DNA from 3 places in the Pseudoalteromonas sp. Of7M-16 genome. Region 2 is predicted to be linked to each of the others. Evidence: predicted binding sites of a transcription regulator. Region 2 holds the regulator's gene; each other region holds the start of a gene.

Region 1 (7,753 bases), on a different contig from region 2:
AGTGTGGCAACTGTGAATAATTCAGGGTTTACCTCTGATTTCGCTAAGTCTTTCATCTCGCTGAGTAAATCCCCCATTGCTAAACGTCCTTCAGCATCGGTGTTACCAATACGTACACGTACACCTTCGCGGGTTTCGATAATTTCATCGGGAACAAAGCAATCAGAGCCAATAGAATTTCTCACAACGGCTAGGTAAGCAATCACCTTCACACCTTTTGGTTGATACTCGGCCACTGACTTCATAAACCCAGCAACAGATGCTGCACCGCCTTTGTCACGACTCATACCAGCCATAAAACCGCCCACTTTTAAGTCTGCGCCGCCTGTATCGTAAACAAGACCCTTACCTACAAACATTAAAGTGCGCTCGATATCGCCTTCAGGTATATATTCCATTTTAACAACACGCGGGTGATGGCGCTCCACGGCATACGACGCGCGCGCAACCGTGCTCAACATTGGATATTCTTTATCTATAGCAGCGATGTCAGAAATGACTTCTACCTTAACCGAGGTATTTTCAAACAAAGATACACAATAGTCAGCAAAACGAGGAGGAGCCATACGCTCAGGCTCTGTACCACATAAATCACGCGCCGCATACTGACCCGCTGCAATCGCATTAATCTGTGAACAAAGCGCATCTTCAGCGCCAACTAAGTAAACACTTTCTACCGGCTCGATTTGCGCTCCACGATACTCTCGCGCTTCTAAAGGCTGCCAAAGTGCCTGACACATTCCCAAAAATGCAACCTGTAAGGCATTTTGATAACGTTCATCACTCGGGACACCTGCCAACACCACGACGGGTTTTACAGCACCAGCAGCTTTGGCTTGTGCAATGGCCGCTTGACCAGCAGCGAAGAAACGACGCACATCATCGTAATCACGATTTAGAGGTCCGGTCGGCGCTAAAATTAAACGTTGACCCGGAACTTGAGGCGCCAACAAGACATTTGCCTGTGTTGCCAAACGTGCATCTACGGCCAAATAAGGCGCAGCTGCCTCATTGAGCTGTTTATCGCCTAAATCACTTACATCTGAAGTAATGACGATTAAGGCATCAGCGTCACTTTGTTGCCAATTTGATGCTGGCAATGAGAGAGGAAAAGACATAAAAAGGCCCTTGTTCTTGTAATTTAAGGGCCAATTATCGGTTATTTATTTGCAAGAGCCAAGTTAGCTTGTCGATTCTTCACTGTCCGTAGCTGCTTCCGCTGTACTTTTCAGTTTACTGACCACACTCCATGCTTCTAACATCACCAATACACTCACGACTAATACGATGATATCTAATCCAACTAGTAGCCAATTGCCCTTTTCGTAGTATTCTCCCAATTTAATCAAGCCCGCGAAAAATGCCATTAAGATCACAAATATCATGGGGATAAGCGTAAATTTGGCTGGTCGGCCCAACTTGATTAGATAAACAGAGATCACCAACAGGGTTAGGCTTGCCAAAATTTGGTTAGTCGAGCCAAACAACGGCCAAATTATCATGCCCCCACTACCAGAGGCTCCGCCGGCACCAAATGCAAGTAATAAGCAACATCCCACAGCAACTAAGGTGGCGACAATGCCATTTTTTAGTACTGGTAACTTATAGATATCACCCCACTCTTGGATGATATAACGCTGTAAACGCACACCTGAGTCCATAGTCGTGCCCGCAAACAAAACGACCATAACAGCTAATAAAGTTGATGCGATTTCAGCGGATAGTCCCCACCCGGTGCTGATCAAGTTAGATCCGCCTTGAATAAATGCGCCAACAGAACCTGCACCGAGGTGACTGTATATTTCGTGCATTCTTCAGGCGATACCGCCAACATAACCCCGCTCACAGCCACTAAAGTAATAAGCGCCAACGAACCTTCACCAACAGCACCCAAATACCCGACAAAACGACCATCGGTTTCTTTATTTAACTGCTTTGAGCTGGTGCCTGACGATACGATGCCATGGAAACCAGAGACAGCGCCACACGCAATCGTGACAAAGAGCAATGGAATAATGCTTGGCGTGTCGATAGCCGTTTGCGTATTAAATGCTGGTGCCGTTATATCTGGCATCACAACAAAAACCGCACCGTAGAGCAATACCAGCCCAACCAGCAATTGCATGCCATTAATAAAGTCTCGAGGTTGTAATAACATCCAAACAGGTAACAAAGACGCAACTGCCGCATAAACAAATAAGATTAATATCCAGCTGGCTTTATCTGTCAATCCAAATACCTCGCTGGGAAGCGCAATAGGCATGCCACTGCCTGCATAAATTGTTGCATACAGCACCACAACACCCACTAAGCACAATGGGATCAGTGGCACTCTTCGTTTTAACAACTGGCCAATGATCAAAGCAACCACTATTGCCGACCAAGCAGGGAAAACAGCATTGGGGTTGGCAACAAACGAATTCGCGATCACAACACCAAAAACCGCATTTACCATTAAGAGTACTAAAAATACCACAATCATAAAGAGCGAACGGGTGCGCTTGCCAATGACAGTTTCAGATAATGCCCCCATTGACTTACCCTTATGGCGAGCACTAGCCCAAAGTGCGCCCATATCATGGACACCAGCAAAAAAGATGGTACCAATTACCACCCAAAGTACAGCAGGAACCCAGCCCCAATAGACTGCGATAGCAGGGCCAACTATGGGCGCAGCACCAGCCACAGAAGTAAAATGATGACCCCACAACACCACTTTATTGGTTGGAACATAATCAACCCCATCATTAAGTTCATGGGCAGGTGTGACGAAGTTATCGTCCATTTTGAAAATTTTGGTTGCGATAAACTTAGAGTATACAAACCAGCCAAATAGCATACCCAAAATACCGAACAACACTATCATGATCGATTGCACGAGATGTCCTCTGTGTTATTTTTGTATTAACATTACTCTAACACGGAAACATGTAATTTCAGTTATATTTTAGTCGCACGCCCCCTAACAGCTGTAAAGTTTGTCTTGTGATCTCAATTAAATAGGCCCATTTGTACCTGATTACTCGGCGCATCACCCAAACCAATTTGCACCCCCACCAGCCGCACAGGTTTATTGCCATAGCGCGCCACAGCCTGCTCTAATAAAGTACACAAAATATCTTTATCTATGTGGTGACATTGACATTCCTTGGTGGTTTGAGAAAAATCGTAAAACTTTACCTTAACCCCCAACTTGGTAAATTCACGCTCTGCTTGATATCTAGCACTTCTACGGGTAAGTTCGGGGATGAGTTTGTCACATAAAATAGACTTTAACTGCGCTAAATCTTTAATGTCCTTCTCAAACGTTGTTTCAACCCCTACCGACTTGCGTACTCGCTCTGCCTCTACGCCTCGGTCATCAACACCTTGGCAGCGCCGCCACAAAACCCTGCCAAATTTCCCGAAGCGCGTAGCCATTTCATCTTGGCTCAGTGCTTTGATATCACGGCCTGTAACAAGTCCACATGCCAGTAACTTTTCATGTGTCACTTTTCCAACCCCAGGGATCTTTCTCAGCGGCAACTCATCGATAAAGTCATCTACTTGAGTGGGTGTGATCACACATTGTCCATTGGGCTTATTTTCGTCACTGGCGATTTTGGCTAAAAACTTGATTGGTGCAACACCGGCTGACGCTGTCAGCCCAGTTTCATTATAAATATCGGTACGGATCTGCTGCGCAATCAAGGTGGCACTGCCTTGACAAACCTCACAGTCAGTAACGTCTAAGTAGGCTTCATCCAAAGACAAAGGCTCAATCAAATGGGTGTAGCGAGAAAATATTTGCCGGATTTGTTGAGACACTTCTTTGTATACCTGCATGCGACCCGGAACAATGACCAATTGAGGGCAAAGTTGTTTAGCCTTGTAGTTAGACATAGCAGATCGCACCCCAAACTCTCGTGCAATATAATTCGCGGTACTTAACACCCCACGATGGCTATTTCCACCTATCGCCATGGGTACTTTAGCGAGTGCGGGGTTATCACGCATTTCTACCGCTGCATAAAAACAATCCATATCAATATGGATAAATTTTCTCACCGACGCGCCCTCACAAAATACTGTTTACTTATACAGTATAGTGGCAGTTTTCTAGTTATTTGTCTATTGCTTCAATAGCTACAATTTATGAACTCGCCTTTTTATGTCAGGAGCAGGCATTGACGCATAGCAGTACATAATAAACGCATACAGTGCAATATTCTGAAGGAGCAGAACAAGCGCAACAAAGTAGTCTCTAAAATAGAGTTTGATATAGGGGGTGTCTATTAACCAATACTTATAACAAAGAATCTCAATCCAAGTTATAAAATTCACAATTGCAGCCAATGTGAAGAGCCGCAATAAAAAAGATTCATAAACAGTCAGTTTCTTGCGCATTGCAACAGTTAAGAAAAACCCCCTGCGGGTTTTTTGATATATAAAAAATGCAATGTAGCGTCGCAAAAGTATCGGCAACATAAATACAAGGCATATAAAGGCTTCAAAGATATAGAAGTGCGTTTTCCAAGATATGGTTACTTGATAACAAGCAAAACTAATGCATGTAAGTATGGAATAGCTGATAACTAACCACCGTGCGAATGGGTTCCTCCAGCCAATGACTAGCCCTAAGAAAAGTACAACAAACCCTAAATTATCAATTACAACAAAGAAAATATGATTATCCACTTCCCAATAAACCTAACATCGTTTACTTCCAAAAACTTAGGTACAATAATTTATCAATCAGATACATTCAATCATTTGTTTACAATAAAGGCACAGCCGCTAACTTTAATAACCCACTGTAAACAAACCTCAGCAGAATAAGTAGAAATGCTCTACACTGCTGTTAGTGAATTTGTATGTATCTAACGACTACATCTTAGCTGTTTAAACCTGTTCGATTTTGCAAGGAGTATCTATGAAGTACAGCCAATTAGGCCACTCATCACTAAAGGTTTCACGAGTTTGTTTAGGAAGTATGACTTGGGGGTTGCAAAACAATCAGCACGATGCTGATGAGCAAATCAACTACGCGCTGAGTCAGGGGATCAACTTTATAGACACCGCAGAGATGTACGCAGTACCCCCTTCACCAGATACCTATGGTAAAACCGAATTGATCATCGGTGACTGGATCAAACGCCATGAAGAAAAACGACAAGAAGTTATTTTGGCAACAAAAATAGCGGGCGCGGGACTCGGTTGGATTAGAGAGGGAAAACCTATCGATAAAAGTGCAGTCATCAACGCTGTTGAACAATCGCTACAACGACTGCAAACAGATTATATAGACGTGTACCAATTACATTGGCCAAATCGCACATCACCGCATTTTGGTAAACACTGGCACGGTATGTTAGACCTACACGCCGTCAGCAAAGCACAACAGCTCGACGAAATGAGTAATATCCTTGAAGCCTTAAAACTATGTCAAGATCAAGGAAAAATTCGTCATTGGGGGCTTTCTAATGAAACCCCATGGGGGATCAATACTTACTTACACTTGTGTGAGCAACACGGTATAGAACGACCAGTATCCATTCAAAATGAATTCAATTTACTTCACGAGAAAGACTGGCCCTACTTACTAGAAAATTGCGTCAATGAAGACATCGCCTATTTACCTTGGTCTCCTTTGGCTGGTGGATTGCTATCAGGCAAATACTTAGGTGGTGCGAGGCCTGAAGGCAGCCGATGGACCTTAATGCAACGCAATGGACTGTTCAGAGATACACAGTATTCACAACAAGCTACCGCTGCATATCAAGAAGTTGCGCATGAACACCATCTAAGCACTGCACAACTTGCTTTGGCATGGTGTGATCAGGTAGATGGCGTTACTTCAACCATCATTGGGGCGACCTCAATGGCACAACTAAAAGAAAACATAATTGCTTTTGACAAACCACTTCCACCAGAAGCGTTGGCAGAAATAGACACCATTTTAAAAACTTACCCTGTTCCATTCTAAGCTTACCCACAGATTAGAGTGCAAATATGATAAACTCGGCATATTTGCACTCTCAAATGACGACGTATTTATGAAACAACTCAACCGCGAGCCTATTGTGCCCCTACCTGGCAGCCACTTTGTTAGACATGCCGTGCGGGCAATCGTAATCAGAGGAGAAGAAATTTTACTTCTCTATACAGCGCGATATGACGACTATACACTGCCTGGTGGTGGAGTCGACGAAGGTGAAGAGATTGAAGTCGCATTAAGCAGGGAACTACTAGAAGAAACCGGTGCCCAGTCAATAACCCACATTTCGCCATTTGGTATATACGAAGAGTATCAAAGTTGGTACAAACCAGATTTTGACAATGTACATATTATCTCACACTGCTTTATCGTCGATATTTGCGGCTCTTTCACTGAGCCTCAAATGGAATCCTACGAGCAAGCAAATGGTATGCGACCGGTTTGGTTACCGATCAAAGATGCAATTTTGCACAACCGTGAAACACTGGCTAATAGCGACAAAAAAGGACAATCTATTTATAGAGAGCTGGCGATATTAGAAACTGTTGCAAAAGAGGTTATAGGCCTGAATTTTGACTGATTAAACGCTTCCCCCTGTTATCGCAACATACAGGGGAAAACGCCCTCGATTGGAAAAGAATTCACTACAGTAAAAAACGCTTTATTTGCCAGAAGCACTTGTAAAGCCTGCTTTGAAAATGAAATTGGTGGCACAATACCGACTCGCCCCTTTAAACCCCACCGCATCATCACTGGATGAACAATCGAACAAATAGGATACCCCTCTACCGTACTCCTTCAAGATATAATTTCCGATCCTCTAAATTACAGCGATACAAAGCGTCCAAACCTCACAGCAAAAGTCATATGAACATAGTCACCGTGCTTCCAAATGGCCAATGATGTCGCTAATACAGTAACACCTGACGAAACTTCCAATATTAGGGTTTCACTTGGGAATTAATGTAATAAAAATGTAAAACAAACACGTGTTACGCAGCCATGAATAAGTGGTTGGACAAATAATTTCAATAAATTTCACTGCGTATTGGTAATTTTATAATTCTGTTCTAAGTTTTGATGATAGGAATATCAAAGCTAAGGAGTAGACTATGACCATTCGTCACACTTTCATTTTACTTTCTTCTCTTGTCATGATTGCACTGTTTTGTATGGTGGGCGTGCTTTGGTATGAAACAACTCACATCGCCAATTTGGGGCAAAGACTGGCAACCAGCAAAGAGATCAGCAACGACCTTTTGATGCTAAGACGCCATGAGAAAGATTTTTTACTTCGCAAACAGCAAAAGTACGTCGACAAGTTCGATGCCCGAATTAAACAAATGCGCAATAATATGACGGTTTTAAGTGGTCAGCTCCCCAGCCACTTGCAACAGGCTTTGGTGGTGGCTGAAAAAGATCTGAGTAACTACGAGTTAAACCTACGAAACTTGGTCGCGCTAGATAAAAAAATAGGTCTCTCACCGAACCAAGGGCTGCGCGGTGAATTTAATCACGCCGAAATCGCCCTACACGAATCCCTGACCAATATTGGCGATATTACCGCGATGAGCAAAGCATTGCGATTAGTGTTACTTGAAAATGACTTCCAAACAAACCTCGATATGTCTACTAAAAACGAAGTCACTCAGCAGTTAGCCGTCATGAAGGTTTACTTTTCAGATCAATTTAGCGCAGGGCAAAATGACCTGACGCTGTTTGAAAATACTGCGCGAGCGCTTACTGTAGCGCTGGTAGAACGCGGTCTCGATGCCA
Region 2 (7,753 bases):
TGTATTCGATACTAGCTAGGTGTTAGAAGTAATAGCCTTAACAACTGTTAAAACAGCTCATTTCACCTTGCGCAAACTGAACGCACTCGCTTCGCTCGCTGTCATTGGTGCTTTGTTCGATGTTAATTTGGATGATGAAAAGTGGGTTTTAGAAATAGCGTTTTTTATCCAAAATTTTAGTTCTTTTATTAATAAATATTTTTTAATTTCTTTTTGATATATTGAAATTAACGCAATTATAAAAATTAAAAATAATATTATTCATTATGTTGAAAGTGATAATAAATGCTGTTAGGTTGGTTGTAGTTAATAAGGAGATAAAAATGTTATTAAAATTAAAGAAGAAAAACATCAAAGTGATTAGCCATGATAAAGCCAACGTCCCTGCGGAGATGACACCACAAGTTGCTGGCGGTTTATTTAAAACTTGGGAATGTACAGGTACAAGAACTTGCCCAGGAACATATACTACTACGGCTTGCTAACAAACTGAATAGAGCTACGTAAAGTAGCTCTATTTCCTGTTCAATAACTAAAGTATCGAATACCCTCATCAAAATTTTCATTTAAAAATAGTGTTATTACTTCCCTTTTATTCAGCCATGATGGATTTTTAGTTCATTAATAATTAAAAGTTTCTGGATAGAAGAAACTACTTCTGTTGAACCAACCTCGTTAATTCAAAGCTAAAGGCCTTAACCTTTTTAATAAAGAAAATAATATGAATAAAGCCGGACAAAGAACGAGACTTAAGTGAACCAGATACATTGCCTTTTATAAGTTGAGTTGGGGCTGAAGGCCTTCGGCGAAGTGTTGTTTAGAAAGCTCAAGAAGGAGAACTATTTGCCGCTTTGATTTATTAAATGGGCCATGAACCTACCACCGTTGCGACTCTATTTAACACTCATCACTTTGCTGTTTTTATAATTTGTCTAAGTATTCAACGATTAGCATTGCGATTTAATTTTAACTGTATATACTCACAGTAAATGCACTGTATGGAAAACCAGTTATATGCGACCATTGACTAAACGACAAGAACAAGTTTTTGAACTCATCAAAGTTTTTATCAAAGACACAGGTATGCCGCCAACGCGAGCGGAAATAGCGGAGTCTCTCGGTTTTCGCAGTGCAAATGCGGCAGAAGAGCATTTGAAAGCACTTGCCAAAAAAGGCGTTATAGAAATGGTACCAGGCGCCAGCAGAGGAATTCGCTTAGCTGAAGCTGATGAGCCGGAGCAATTAGGCTTACCTCTGGTTGGGCGTGTAGCCGCTGGCGAGCCTATTTTAGCGCAGGAGCATATCGAAAATCACTGCAAAGTTGACCCAGGCATGTTTCAACCTTCAGCCGATTATTTGCTCCGTGTTAACGGTATGAGTATGAAAAATATCGGTATCATGGACGGCGATTTGTTAGCGGTTCATCGCACTCAAGTCGCAAACAACGGTCAGGTGGTAGTCGCCCGTGTTGAAGAGGATGTGACTGTGAAGCGTTTTGAAAAAGTAGGGAAAAAAGTATTCTTACATGCAGAAAACGAGGACTTTTCGCCAATCGAAGTCGATCTTGAGCAGGAAGTGTTTAATATCGAAGGTTTAGCGGTAGGGGTTATCCGTGGCAATCTGTAAATAGCTTTTCATTTCGATAGCTCTTTGACGTTACTTTTTCATGGCTGGAGACGTGTCCTCCAGCTCGATTCTTTCAATTTTTCTCATCTTAATTTACTGCTGATCTTTTTAGCTCTAACTTCATATCATATACTTAATTACGATTTTATAACTTAGCTACCAAACTAGTTCGTATACGCGAGTGATTGAAGATAATTTTGCACTTATTTAGTTATTCGCGGTCAGAGCTATTCGTCTTAGTTTGTGGTGCCTAAAACTATAATTGTTTTTGTAAGTTACATTTGATTTCAAATGAGATCAAAGTATCTCTTTTGATTGTGCTACAACCACTGGAAATGAATTGATTATGGAGCGACTTATGACTTGGTTTCGTATTGTACTAATTTTTACATTTACATGTCTTGTTTCCGCATGTGCATCTACTTCACAAAATACGCGTTCAGGCTTTTTACCGAGCTATGATTCTTTGGCCCCTTCCGAAGAATATGAAGATACAGAACTTTATGTAAACAGTACGTTTGATCAAACAGCGCTCAGTCAGGTTGAAGTATTGTATATTCCTCAGTTTGAAGTATGGATAAATGTTCAAGATTCCGAGTTTTTGAATATAAACCCGCTACATGTTGCTAAGTTAAGCCACTATATGCAATCGCAAATGGTAAAAAAACTAGCTCCCCATTTTCAGGTGGTGACAGAAAAGCCGCTTAATCTGAATGAGCGAGTGTTGATGATAGAAGGGGCATTTACAGATGTTCAGTTTGAACCTGTTGCATTGCAAGTGAGAGACTTTGTCCCGATTCGCTTAGTCTATAATGCAGGAAAGACGGCCTACCTTGCTGCAACTGAGCAAACTGAGGCATTGACACATGTGTCTTTGGAGTCTGCTTTTTATCTTGGTAATAACCCTCAACCCGTAGTGATGATGACAGCACACAAAGAGCTAGATACCGTTTTAAAAGCAGATGGCACAGAGAATGTAGCAGCGGTTAAAGAAGTGCTAGATGTGTGGATAAATAACTTTGTTACGGCGATGACAAAACATCGCGATGTTAAATAGAATTAAAGGAGCTTTCATGAAGACAATAAAAAGCAAGCAGCTATGTGCAATGGCGTCAATTTGTCTTGCATTAATCGGTTGTTCAGACCAGCAGCCAGAGCAGCAGCAATCTGAACAACTTCGTCCCGTAAGGACAATGCTGCTTTCTTCTCAGGTAGACGGTCCTTTAGTTGAGTTTCCCGCAGTTGTAGATGCAGCTTCATCCGCAGATCTATCTTTTAAAGTATCAGGTGAAGTTACCGAGTTATTGGTAAAGCAAGGTGAAGAAATCCAATTAGGCGATGTAATTGCAAAGCTGGATACAACAGATTATCAGCTTTCACTAGATGACGCTCAAGCTAACTATAATAAAGCGCAGGCGGATTTCAGTCGAGCGAAACAGTTGATCAAGTCCGGCACAATTTCGCAATCGGACTATGATCAGCTGCAATCTCATTTTACAAGTGCAAAAAGCAAACTAGCAAACGCAAAAAATAACTTGTCTTATACGAATTTGAAAGCGTCATTTTCTGGGGTGGTTGCTAGAACTTATATAGAGCGCTTTGAAGAAGTACAGGCTAAGCAGGTTGTTGCGACGTTACAGGATATAAAACATGTCACACTTAAGGTTAACGTGCCTGAAAGTTTGATGATAAAAGTATCTAAAGACGCACCAAAACATATCATAGCCGAGTTTTCTGGAATACCAGATAAGACTTTCCCGCTGGATTTTGTTGAAGTAAGCACTCAAGCCGATGAAGTCACTAAAGCATATGAAGTTACCTTGAGCATGACTCGCCCTGAAAACTATAACATTTTACCAGGAATGACAGCCAAAGTTTTAGCTAAAGGTGCAGATGTCAACAAGAGTGGATTATACCTGCCAATAAATACTGTACTCAAAGACGCATCTGGAAATTATGTATGGACAGTTGAGCCTGCTGGTGCTGGCAAAGGTGAGATTAAAAAGAAATCTATTGTGATTGGTGATGTTTCAACATTAGGGTTTCCAGTGCTCAGTGGTGTGGCAGAAGGTGAGTACATTGTTACAGCGGGCATGAGTAAAGTAAGTGAAGGTCAACTTGTAAAGTTTAACAAGGAGGCACAGTGAATATAACCAGACTTGCTTTAGAAAATAACCGTACTACCTGGGTATTGATCGCTGCGCTATTGTTTTTTGGCATTGTGTCATTCAATAAAATGCCAAAAGACTATGATCCCGGTTTTATTATTAGAACAGCGCAAGTTATTACTTACTTTCCTGGTGCGAGCCCACAGCGTGTAGAGGAACTAGTTACAGATCAAATCGAAAAGGTAGTTCAGCAAATTCCTGAACTGGATTTTGTCAGCAGTACCTCGAAAACAGGGGTGTCCATTGTTAGCGTCAATATTAAAGAAAGCTACAAGAATATGCGGCCTATCTGGGACAACCTGCGACGTAAAATACAAAGTATTGAGCAAGATCTTCCCAGTGATGCACAAACGCCTATCGTCAACGATGAGTTTGGTGATGTCTTTGGCATTGTGATCGGCCTGACAGCTGAAGGGTATAGTTATCGTGAGATGGAGGATGTTGCTGAGCAGGTCAGAGACACATTACTTCGCTTACCGGAAGCTGCAAAGGTTGAGATATACGGTAACCAAGAGCAACGGGTCTTTATTGAATTTGAAAATGCGAGGCTAGGAGCCTTAGGTATTTCGCCCAGTCAACTTAAAGATCAATTAGCGTCACGAAATATCGTCAACCCCGGTGGCTCTATTTATATTAATGATGAAACATTGGCACTAGAGCCAAGTGGCAACTTTGAATCAGTCGAAGATATAGCCAATACGATAATCAATGTACCTGGTAGCGAGCAGGTTTTGCTGCTTTCAGACATTGCAGTCGTATATCGTGACTACGTAGATCCTGCAAAATCGAAAGTACGTGTTGGCCAAGAAGATGGCTTAACATTGGCGATTTCAATGCGCCATGGCGGCAACAATATTGCGTTGGGTGAGCAAGTATTAGAGACTCTGAACTATTTGGAAAGTGTCTACCCTATAGGTGTTGAATTTAAACTGCTGTCGTTTTTACCAAAAGAGGTTGAGCAGAAGGTCAGTGACTTTGTCTCTAACTTACTACAAGCGGTGCTTGTCGTTACCTTAGTGATGTTATTCACATTAGGACTGCGCACCGGTTTAATTGTGGCAAGCCTCATCCCTATGAGCATGGTATTTGGCATTTTAGTGATGTCGTTTTTCCATATCAGTATTGACCAAATTTCTCTAGCAGCCTTGATTATTGCACTTGGTATGTTGGTTGATAATGGCATTGTAATGTCTGAAAATATTATGGTTCAAATGGAGCGAGGAAAGGCTGCAATTGATGCGGCAGTTGATTCCGCGGATGAATTAAAAGTACCATTACTCGTGTCATCGCTAACCACTGGGGCCGCATTTTTACCTATTTTCTTGGCTGAGTCCTCAACTGGTGAATATACCGCTTCTCTGTTTAAGGTCGTAACGATTACATTACTATGTTCTTGGTTATTGGCTATGACCATGATCCCAATGTTGTGTGTATACTTTACACGCGTTAAATCCCAATCAGCCGACTATAATTCAGGTATCTATTTAAGCTATAAAAATCTTTTAACAACCATGATCCGTCATCGCTGGGTCACTTTATTAGCTTGTATTGCCGCGTTTTTTATTGCACTCCAAGGAATGCAATTTATTCCTAAGCTATTTTTCCCACCCTCTGATCGTGACTATTTTAAAGTCGAATTGGAGCTACCGATTGGCACACGACTACAAACAACGGAAGCCTTGGTAAAAGACATGGAAAGCTATATACAGCAAGAGCTACTTGTATCAAGTGAGCGCCCAGAAGGCGTTACACAGTGGGTGAGTTATGTCGGCAGTGGTGGGCCGAGATTTTTATTAACTCACAATCCAGAGCCTACCAGTGCTAACTATGCACTGATGATAGTCAGTACCACGTCATATAAGCTGATTGATTCATTAATGGTTGATATTGAGCGGTACGCATTAAGCCGTCATCCTGACCTATTAATAAAGCAGCGCAAAATTGAAAATGGAGCGCCGATCGCTAACCCGGTAGAAGTCAGACTTTCAGGAGATGACAAAGATAAACTGATGGCCATTGTCGATCAATTGAAAGCGAAAATGGCTGCAACACCTGGGCTGAAGGCGGTAAGTGACGACTGGGGTTTGCCGAGCAAAAAAGTACAGATCAAGATAAACCAAACTCGCGCACGTCGGGTTGGAGTGTCGAGTAAAGATATCGCAAGTTCATTACAGACTGGCTTTAGTGGTCTGGAATTAACGCAATATCGTGAAGGTAACGAGTTAATTCCTGTGACGCTTCGCTCTGTTGCAGCGGATAGAGATGATATTGGTAAGTTAGAAGCCATGATGGTTTACTCTCAAGCAACAGGCGCTTCAGTGCCGTTGAAGCAGGTTGCAGACATCGAAGTGGTTTGGGAGAGTGCCCAGATTTTGCGTCGTGATAGATTGAAAACAGTTGCGGTTGGCGCGCAACTAGATGGGATCACAGCGAATGAAGGTTTCGCTGCAATCGTCCCTTGGCTTGAGGAGCAAAAGCAAAATTGGCCATTTGGCTATTCGTATGAGTTAGGTGGTGAAGCTGAGTCATCAGGAAAAGCGAACCAGTCTATAGCGGATAAGATGCCGATTGCAGTCTTTATAATTGTCATCTTATTAATTGGTCAATTTAACTCTATTCGTAAATCAATTATTGTATTAACGACTATTCCGCTGGGATTTATTGGGGTGATCTTAGGTCTACTAGTAGGGCAGTCATTTTTTGGTTTCATGACCTTGCTTGGCATTATTTCGCTTGCGGGTATTGTGATAAACAACGCGATTGTATTGTTAGAGCGGATTAAAATAGAGTTGGAAAACACCCCGGAAAACCCAGTTGAAGGCATTATTTCAGCGGCACAGCAGCGTATGCGTCCCATTCTGCTAACGACGGCAACAACAGTGTTTGGTTTAATTCCATTGTATTTAGGCGGTGGTGAGATGTGGGAGCCTATGGCGCTTGGCATTATGGGTGGGTTGTTGTTTTCCACGCTACTTACACTGGGCATAGTCCCCGTACTTTATGCGTTGTTTTATCGTATCAAAGTACAACACTAGCAAAGTCGTGGCGTTCACAACGATAAATCGTGAACGCCAGTAAAAGCCTGTTAATGAGTGTAACCCTTAAGTTTTTGTTCAGTGTGGTGAGCAGAAAATGAACATACAGGCTAACCAGAGGAGTAAATGATGAAACTTATCAACTATGCAATTGTGGCAATGCTGATCCCCATGATGGCCAATGCTGGTGAAGTGAAAGTGGCATGGCTAGATTTTAAAGAGTACAGAGATGTGTTTCCTGCAAAAGAAACTCGTGGTGGATATCACAAGCGCATCGCCAAGCAATTTGACTCGCATTTAAATAAACTGGCGGCAGATATGCCTGATGGATATACCTTATCTGTAAAGTTTGAAGATATTGACTTGGCTGGAGATGTCAGATTTAACATGAATGATATTCGTATTATCAAGCCAATTTATTTTCCCCGCTTGAAAATTACATACAGCGTAACAGATAACGCAGGCAAAGTGCTTGTTGAAGCAAAATCGAAAGTACTAAAAGATATGAACTTTATGGATAGGATAAAATTTGGTAGAGATTCTGAGTTTTATTACGATAAGCGGTTGCTGAGTGACTGGTATAAAGATGATGTCGAGCCAATTGTTAAATAAAAAGAGCGCTTAGGCGCTCTTTTTATTTAAATGTGGCGAGTAACTGAAGTAGCTGCTGTAATTTAAACACGGTTTTCTTTAGGTGTGCTTCATCGAGCTGTTCTGATTTACTCAATTTATCTACATCAGCAGCGACATCAAGTACATAAGGTTTAAAACGCTTGGCTTCGAATTCAAACCCTGCATCTTTGCTAAAAAGTGATGAGAATTTGCCATGCCCTTGTTGCTGTAATTCATCTAATTTTTTATCTGCATCAAGTGACTGACGATAAACAACTTTTAAGTTTTCGTTGAGCTTTTCGATGATTGCTT
Region 3 (7,753 bases), on a different contig from region 2:
ATTCTCAATATGGTAAGGCCAGTTTTGACCAAAGCCAGATGCGGTTACTTCATAAACAGTGACTGCTGAGCCATGTTCGGCGCTAGCTGGAATGGTTTTTTGTAGTAGCTCTCCCCAGTGTTGATCGCCAGAGAGGAATATCACAGCTTTGGTCTTACCCGAGTTAACCGACTTTTGTACAAGGCGAAGCAGTCGATTTCGCTCCATAGGGACTTCAGCCCACGATTCATAGCTGGTACCAGACATACCCGTTTCATTAAGCTCGGCAATGGCCTGTTCAAACTTTTTGCCATCACCATAGGCACAGTACTTGTCTCGACTTCTACCTTGATAGAGGGGGGGTAAAAACTGAATACCGCTGGCGATCAGCTTGATTTCAGATGGAATATCAAGTTGTTGCTCAAGCCATTGCCACTGTTTTTCTCCTAAAATGGTTGTTTGATCTCCTTCACAGGTCCCATAATTGTCGAATGTAGGTGAACGAAAATAGCGAGCGTCCAATGTGATCACATGGGTTCTTTCATTGCTGGGACCGAGCATCTTGGCTTCATAAATACCGGCTTGGGCACCGTGTCTTGGATCCTGTGAAGGAACATCAAAGTGTCGAAGATATTCTTTTTGACTATTCACCCGCTGTGGGTAGTGTTTACCATCGTTATTCGCGCCATAATCATGGTCATCCCAAGTGGCCATCACTGGGATTTTGGCCGCTAAAAACTTTTGGTAGTCAATATTACGCTTCTTGTCATCGTACTTCTGACGCATGGTGCTCATGTCCGTGGTATCAGCGTAAATGTTGTCGCCTAACCAAAGAAATAAATCGGGTTGGTGAGAAATAAGTTTTGCCAGTGCCTGTGGCATATCCCCTTTGGTTTTGAAGCAGGAGCCCAGCGCGACTCTGTCGAGTCTTTTGCTCGGCTGAGGGTGGGTGTGTGTCAGTAGAGGTTCGTTTTCGATGGTTTCACAGTTTTCCCAGTTACCTTCACCATCTGTATAGCACCAAGGCGTATCTTGGTTTATGGTTGCGCAGCCAAAAAACTTTTCCCCTTGATACTGGGATGGTGTTTGACACAGCTTTCCTGAAATTGTTTTGAATTTTGGAATAGTCTCGGTGCGTACATGTCCCCAAGTTTGTCCATCAACGGCTTGTTTTAAATAACACCATTGGCTGTTGCTGTTGTTTTTATCGGTTGTGCCTTGATAGCGAGCAGCTTGATAACTAAACGAAGTTTGACACTGTTCGTAAGGGACTTCTGGCGCTGCGTATGTATGGTATGCGGCACTACTTAACAGAGCTGCTGTTAATATATAGCTTGTTTTTTTCATTGGTATTCCTATTATTTCCTACTGTTCCTCCCTGTGAATTGTGCCTTTTGCGTAACTGGGCGAGTGTGCTTCCTGCTGAACGTGAGCAGTGTATTTCCTAAAAATGAAACGCAGTTGTCAAAAGCATGGCAATATTATGTCTAATGTCATTGTCACGCCGTAATTGGCTGATCTTTCAAAAGGGGTTAACAGGTAAGTTAATGAAATAATAGATTTTTATTATTATATTTATATTCTCTACCAATTTCCTAATTTATCCACTGTTTACTTGCACTTGTACCTGATATTGGCTATTTTGAGCTGGTAATTGTATTTTCCGCATACGACTACAAGGCTACGGACAAAAAGGATTTTGCAATAAAGTTAAAACTAAAAACCATAAAGCTCATGTTATAGAGCAACAGGAAAGTTGGCTTGCCTGCTAACGGTAAACGTTCGCTTGGCAGAGGCGTTAGTTGCACAATTTGTGTCGGTAGTTGTGGCATGGAGCATTCAAGATAAGTTGAGCTCCGGCGACAATATTTGAAATTTGCTAAGTAAAAAGCGGAGCCTATGGCTCCGCTTTTTTTCATCACACCGTCATATTAAGTGGTGTTGAGAGATTTGAAATTTGCTACTTATTTAATGCTATTCCAATACTTTAATGAAAAATTATCAACATTGACCGTTGCGGAGGCATTGCTAAATGACCTTACTCGGACTAAAAAGCGATAGAGTTGCTTGTTGTCATCAAGTGGGTATATCTCATCTACTTGGAAGCTGCCTTTACCTAAAGTCCGAGTTTCACAAAATGACTCAAGTTCGCCACCTCGGTAATAGACATCGGTACATATTTGGAGTGGTTCACCATATTCAGCCTCTGTGACATTGAGATCTAACATAGTATGAATTTGTGTCGCGTAGGCATCATAGCTCCATGGAAAAAAGTAAGAGTAGCTTGCTTGGCGCCAAGGAGAAATGGCCATCTCTAGGCTTTGCTCACCGTACAGAGGAGTATCTTGATTGAGAGAAATCGAGACTTGATCAGGGTAACGCGTGGTAAATTCGACATTGCCTGACTCATAATCATTACGTACTTGATAAGCTGCACCTTCGACTTCTGTAGCCGCACTATACATGTCTATATTTTCAATCAATATGACACCGCTTGCCTCAATATCAAAAGCGATAGAAGTGATCAGTGCTGTGTAGTAGTCATCACTGAAATCTAACATCAGCGGGACAAGCTTACGCTCGTTCGGAGCTAATACTAGAGTGTTGTAGTTGGCAATTGTATTAGCTGCGCCCGAAAGCTCTTTGGTGAAGTCAGTACGGCCTGAGAATGTGATTGTACGAGGCTCATTACTAGGGTTATGCAATGTGACATAGGTTGCAAGGTAGTTATGTGTAGAGTGAGCCATGAAAAGGCCGCTCGTTTTGTTGAATTTCAGTTTGTGGCGCCCAGACTCATCGGCATTGACCTGTATTGCATATTGTCCATTGTCAGTGTGATGATTTACCACGGAAGGGTTGCCAGAAAAGTACCGATCAAGCTCCGTTTGGATTGCTGAATCAGAGCTGCCATCGATTGTTAAGTGTGTAATTGCCGTGCTCGCTTCGCCTTTATTTTCACCGAGTGATGCTTCTATATTGTCAAAAATAACAGGCATTTCCTCAAGCAAATGGGTACTCCACTGAGCCGTCACATTGGTGATTTTTTTGCCCTTTGGCAGGGTCGTTTTGAAATCAAATGAATGTATGCTGTCGGCTTGTGGTGGCACTATGTGGCCGTCCGAGTTGTACACGACCATTTGGCTGCCGTCATCGAACTCAATTAAGAATGATGTATAGAAATAGAGGTTTTGCGCATATTGTGCATGAGCAAGCTCAGGTAGCTTGATATCATAACTGACTTTGAAAGGGGTTGATTGAGAAAATGTTTGATTGATTGCGAATGTGCGTTGGATCTCGAAGTGGCTTTGCGCATTCACTTGTAGACTGTAATTTCCCGATATTGGATATTGATTGCTTTGCCCTATGGAAGTGATATCGCCGTAATTGATCTCAATTCCTTCAGATGAGCGTTCAAAATCTAGCTGTGCGATTGGCTGAGCATAGGCTTGATTTGCAAATAGACCTGCTAAAGCAAGTACTAAAGACTTAACTTTCATATTCCTTTCCTTATTTAGTTGTAATTTCGCTGTTTTTGTCGGTAGGTTGAATAAAATATTTAGCTCTATTTTTAACAAAATAATAAAATACTAATTTAGTATTAAGTTTTTAACCGGGGTTGTTTGTTTTATGAACAGCTTTTAACTGTTACTGATCTTGCGGAATAATCACTTCTGGTCCTATGGGGTTGTAACGGCTTGGTTTATCAATTTGTTGTGCAATTAACGTTTGGGGTAAGTATGGCGTCAGTAAGGGTGTGAAGTGCGCCACATTATGGTAAGTATCATCTAGCCACTGATCTAGTAACCTCGGCTGTTGAGGCAAAATAAATGGGCTGGCTTTATCGTGGTATGGCGCAAGCTTTGGGTGCGGCGAAAGCGTAATGATTGAGCAGGAAAATATCTGCTCTTGGGTAACAGGATGATGCCATTTTTTATACAAACCAGCGAAACACAGTGCTGCATTGTGTGCTTTAAAGTCATAATAATGTAATGGTTTGCCATTTTTGTATTGTGTTTCTCCAAACCCTTTTGCAACCACAATACAGCGGTGGTGCCTAAATGGTTGATATGCGGCACTGGTTGTGACGTTGAGTTTGTCGTGGCGGCTATTGAACGAGGTATATTTAGAGGGTTTAAAGCCGGTTTCAGTTTGTGTAAGTAGCAGCCACCAAGTTGCGTCAGTTACTTTACGCTGATTATTTTCTTGATAGATGATGCTCACTTTATCGGTTGCTCTTTTAAAGCGTGCGAACTGTATTTTCTCTGTTGGGTTTTCGATGCCCAAGTCTATTAATATTTGGATCACAAAGGGGTCATCTGTGATGTTAAGCCTGCCACACATATGCTTGTCACCTCCACGAATGTATCCGCTATGACAAATATAGTTCAGCCAATGCGGACGATAAACTTGCACTTTTGAAATTGATCATTAATACTGTATATATATACAGTAAAGTGTGTGATATGGCCAATTTAATCGATTTTTTACAACATCAGAACCTTGTTTGGCAGGGGACTGATAATGCACCACTGACTCAGCGCTTAGTTGAAAAAGTAAGCACAGGGTATGATGTACTTGATGCGCATCTTGATGGTGGGTTCCCTATGCCTGGAGTGGTGGATATAAAAAGCCACACGGGGGTAGGTGAAGTACGTTTACTGCTACCTTATATTCGCTCGCAATCGCGCTTATGTGTCATGATAAACCCGCCAGCTTGTATCAATGCCCATGCGCTTTTACATCAAGATGTTATGACTGAACTTGTATGGGTGATCTCGACTAACACTTGCCAAGAAGCACTATGGGCGGCAGAGCAGTGTTTAAAAAGTGGTGCGTGTGGCAGCGTCTTGTTATGGCATCGAGATCTGCAAGTACATCAGGTCAAACGCTTATTGCTGAGCGCTCAAACGGGCAAAAGTTTATGTTGCTTGTTACGTAACGATGTTTCTCAATTTGGTTCTCTGCCTGTGAGTTTATGCTTGCAGCTTGAACCAGATATTGATGGGCTTAAAATTAAGGTGAATAAATTACGCGGTGGTTGGGCTAAACCGCAATTAACCCTACCTTGGACGTTACTATGGCCACTTGTGATGACGCAGACTGAGCAGACGTCTCTTGAAGCCCAAGTGTTACCTTTTTTACAGCCGCAGCGCCGCGCGAGCAGGTAGGGTTATGGCTCTTTGGCTTTATTTACACTTTCCTCAGCTGCAATTGGACAGTCTACACGCTCAAGATATGCAAGTGCCCCCGACCATTATCGTTTCAGGTAAAAATCACAGCGTCATACAGTTGAATCGGTCGGCTCAGCAACTGGGGGTGCGCAAAGAGATGGGGTTAGGTGCTGCTGCCGCGATGAGTTCGTCTTTATGTGTGCTTGAATACAGTGAGGTATATACGCAAAAGCGTTTAATTGAGTTGGCTCAATGGCTCTATTTAGACACTGCTGAAATACATTTATCAGAACCAGATGGGCTGCTGTTGAAAGTGTCGAGTATGCTGTCTTTACATCAAGACTTAGACCATTACTGGCAAGTTATTCAAGCTCGACTTGAATCACAGCATGTGCATTATCATTTTAGCTTGGGCTATTCGCCTATTGCGGCGCAGCTGCTGGCACAAAATCAGTTTGACAGCCTGTGTCAAAATCGTGAGCAACTCATGAGGCAGTTAGGCAAGCTGTCAATCAATACTTTGGCGTTGACAAGTCAGCAACAGCAAAAGCTAACGCGTGTAGGCGTGAGAACAGTACAGGCCTTATTGGATATTCCATTGTTGGAACTCGGTAAGCGATTCGATACAGCCTTAGTGCATTATGTTGGGCGTTTACAGGGCAAATTGCATCACCCGGTCACCTTTTATCAGCCACCTGAAGTATTTGAACGTCATTTAACCTTGCTGTATGAAATTGAGAACCTCGACTTTTTAGCTCGCCCATTACTTAAGCTGCTGGTGCAACTAGAGCAGTTTTTACGGCTGCGCAATAAGCTGACTCAGTCCATTGAGTTGACATTTTATCAGCGTGATTGTGACGCATTGCAATTGAGTGTAGGGAGCGCACAAGGGGAATATCGAGCAGATAAATGGCAAGCTTTGTGTCAGCTTGTATTAGAGCGGACTCAGCTATCAGCTCCTTTACAAGCTGTGGCGTTAAAAGTGCCGATACTTTGTGAACCGCAGACATTGGCAGATGATTTATTCTCTGAACGTATTGGCACAATGACCGCTGCGGGTTTGCTGAGTACTTTACAGGCAAAGTTAGGTGAAGAGGCTGTGCAGGGGATCCAACCAATGGCCGATGCTCGCCCAGAGCACGCAACAGGTCGAGTTGAGCCATTAGTGCACGTTAAACGCACAACAATACCAGAGCAAAAACCACCGTTATGTAGGCCTAATCTGTTGTTACCTCACGTGCAGCCTTTACATTGTAAAGTGATACTACTTCAGGGCCCTGAAAGAATCGCAACAGGATGGTGGGATGGTCATGAAGTAGAGCGCGATTACTTTGTGGCACAAGATGAAAGTTATCGACGTCTATGGGTTTTTAGAGATCGGCAGCAGCGTTGGTTTATGCATGGGATATTTAGTTAATGCAGTACGCAGAGCTTTTTTGCCAGAGCAATTTTTCATTTTTGACAGGGGCGTCACACCCAGAAGAATTGGTTAAACAAGCCCACTTTTTTGGCTACTCAGCACTGGCTATTACCGATGAGTGCTCGCTTGCTGGTGTTGTGCGTGCGCATACCTTGATAAAAGATGAAAAGCTTGACCTAAAATTGATTGTCGGCAGCGTTTTTCGTTTGGAGTCACTACAAGTGGTTTTACTTTGCCCAAATAAAAAGGCCTATAGCGAATTGTGCCGCGTGATCAGCAATGCCCGACGGCGGGCTGACAAAGGTGAGTATGCTCTTGAAAAGTGGGATTTGTTATCTGTAAAACACTGTTTGATAATTTGGTTACCGCAGGGGGAAGTTGAGGATGAAAACTGGGGAACTTGGCTCTCTCGACATCATGCCTCACGTGTTTGGATAGGGATACAGCGAAATTTAAGTAATCAAGAAAAGCAATACCTGCATCATTGTGAAACATTGGCTCAGCAGCTGCATTTCCCAATCTGTGCCGTGGGCGCAGTGTTAATGCACAGTGCTCAGCGTATCCGTCTCCAGCATGTACTGACTGCCATCAGTCAGAATCAAAGTGTTGAGCAAGTTAAAGCCCAGTTGCTGAGCAATTGTGAGCGAGCAATGCGCTCAAAAGATAAAGTCAGCAAAATATTTAAGCCACCTTGGGTCACAGAGTCATTAAAGATTGCAAAGCTGTGCACCTTTAATTTAGATGAGTTGCGTTACCAATACCCCAGTGAGTTAGTGCCACAAGGCCAAACAGCAATGCAATATTTAAGATCTTTGGTAGCAAAAGGCATACAGCGCCGTTTTACTGAAGGAGTCCCTGATGATATTGCCAAGACCATCGAAAAGGAGTTGAGCTTAATTGAAGAGCTGGACTATCCCTACTTTTTTTTGACTATTTATGACATCGTGATGTTTGCCAAAAAGCAGGGAATTCTCTATCAAGGAAGAGGTTCCGCGGCCAACTCAGTGGTGTGTTACTGCTTAGAGATCACGGCGGTAGATCCCCGTCAAGTTGCGGTTCTGTTTGAACGCTTTATTAGCCGAGAGCGCAACGAACCGCCTGACATCGACGTTGACTTCGAGCATCAAAGGCGCGAAGAGGTGATCCAATATATTTATCAAAAGTATGGCCGCAAACGCGCTGC

Evidence for each region. Region 2 encodes LexA, which represses DNA repair genes until DNA is damaged. Its sites were predicted from a motif close to TACTGTATNNNNATACAGTA; they were not measured.
Region 1: the regulator LexA is predicted to act here: its motif matches at 4,066-4,085, upstream of dinB (DNA polymerase IV).
Region 3: the regulator LexA is predicted to act here: its motif matches at 4,412-4,431, upstream of imuA (translesion DNA synthesis-associated protein ImuA).

The regions. Positions count from the first base shown of each region.
Region 1 covers NZ_JAKRFY010000011.1:167,488-175,240, forward strand. Annotated here, with positions in the region: gene MHN81_RS13505 (leucyl aminopeptidase family protein) at 1-1,118, opposite strand, end outside; partial or broken gene MHN81_RS13510 (carbon starvation protein A) at 1,182-2,878, opposite strand; gene dinB (DNA polymerase IV) at 2,992-4,047, opposite strand; gene MHN81_RS13520 (aldo/keto reductase) at 4,913-5,965, shown strand; gene MHN81_RS13525 (NUDIX domain-containing protein) at 6,036-6,557, shown strand; gene MHN81_RS13530 (methyl-accepting chemotaxis protein) at 7,090-7,753, shown strand, end outside.
Region 2 covers NZ_JAKRFY010000046.1:16,116-23,868, reverse strand. Annotated here, with positions in the region: gene MHN81_RS27570 (hypothetical protein) at 324-485, shown strand; gene lexA (transcriptional repressor LexA) at 1,015-1,626, shown strand; gene MHN81_RS27560 (DUF3313 family protein) at 1,985-2,683, shown strand; gene MHN81_RS27555 (efflux RND transporter periplasmic adaptor subunit) at 2,700-3,773, shown strand; gene MHN81_RS27550 (efflux RND transporter permease subunit) at 3,770-6,829, shown strand; gene MHN81_RS27545 (DUF3016 domain-containing protein) at 6,959-7,441, shown strand; gene MHN81_RS27540 (hypothetical protein) at 7,464-7,753, opposite strand, start outside.
Region 3 covers NZ_JAKRFY010000008.1:197,832-205,584, reverse strand. Annotated here, with positions in the region: gene MHN81_RS10605 (alkaline phosphatase D family protein) at 1-1,326, opposite strand, end outside; gene MHN81_RS10600 (hypothetical protein) at 1,944-3,476, opposite strand; gene MHN81_RS10595 (SOS response-associated peptidase family protein) at 3,625-4,320, opposite strand; gene imuA (translesion DNA synthesis-associated protein ImuA) at 4,443-5,147, shown strand; gene MHN81_RS10585 (DNA polymerase Y family protein) at 5,152-6,567, shown strand; gene MHN81_RS10580 (error-prone DNA polymerase) at 6,567-7,753, shown strand, end outside.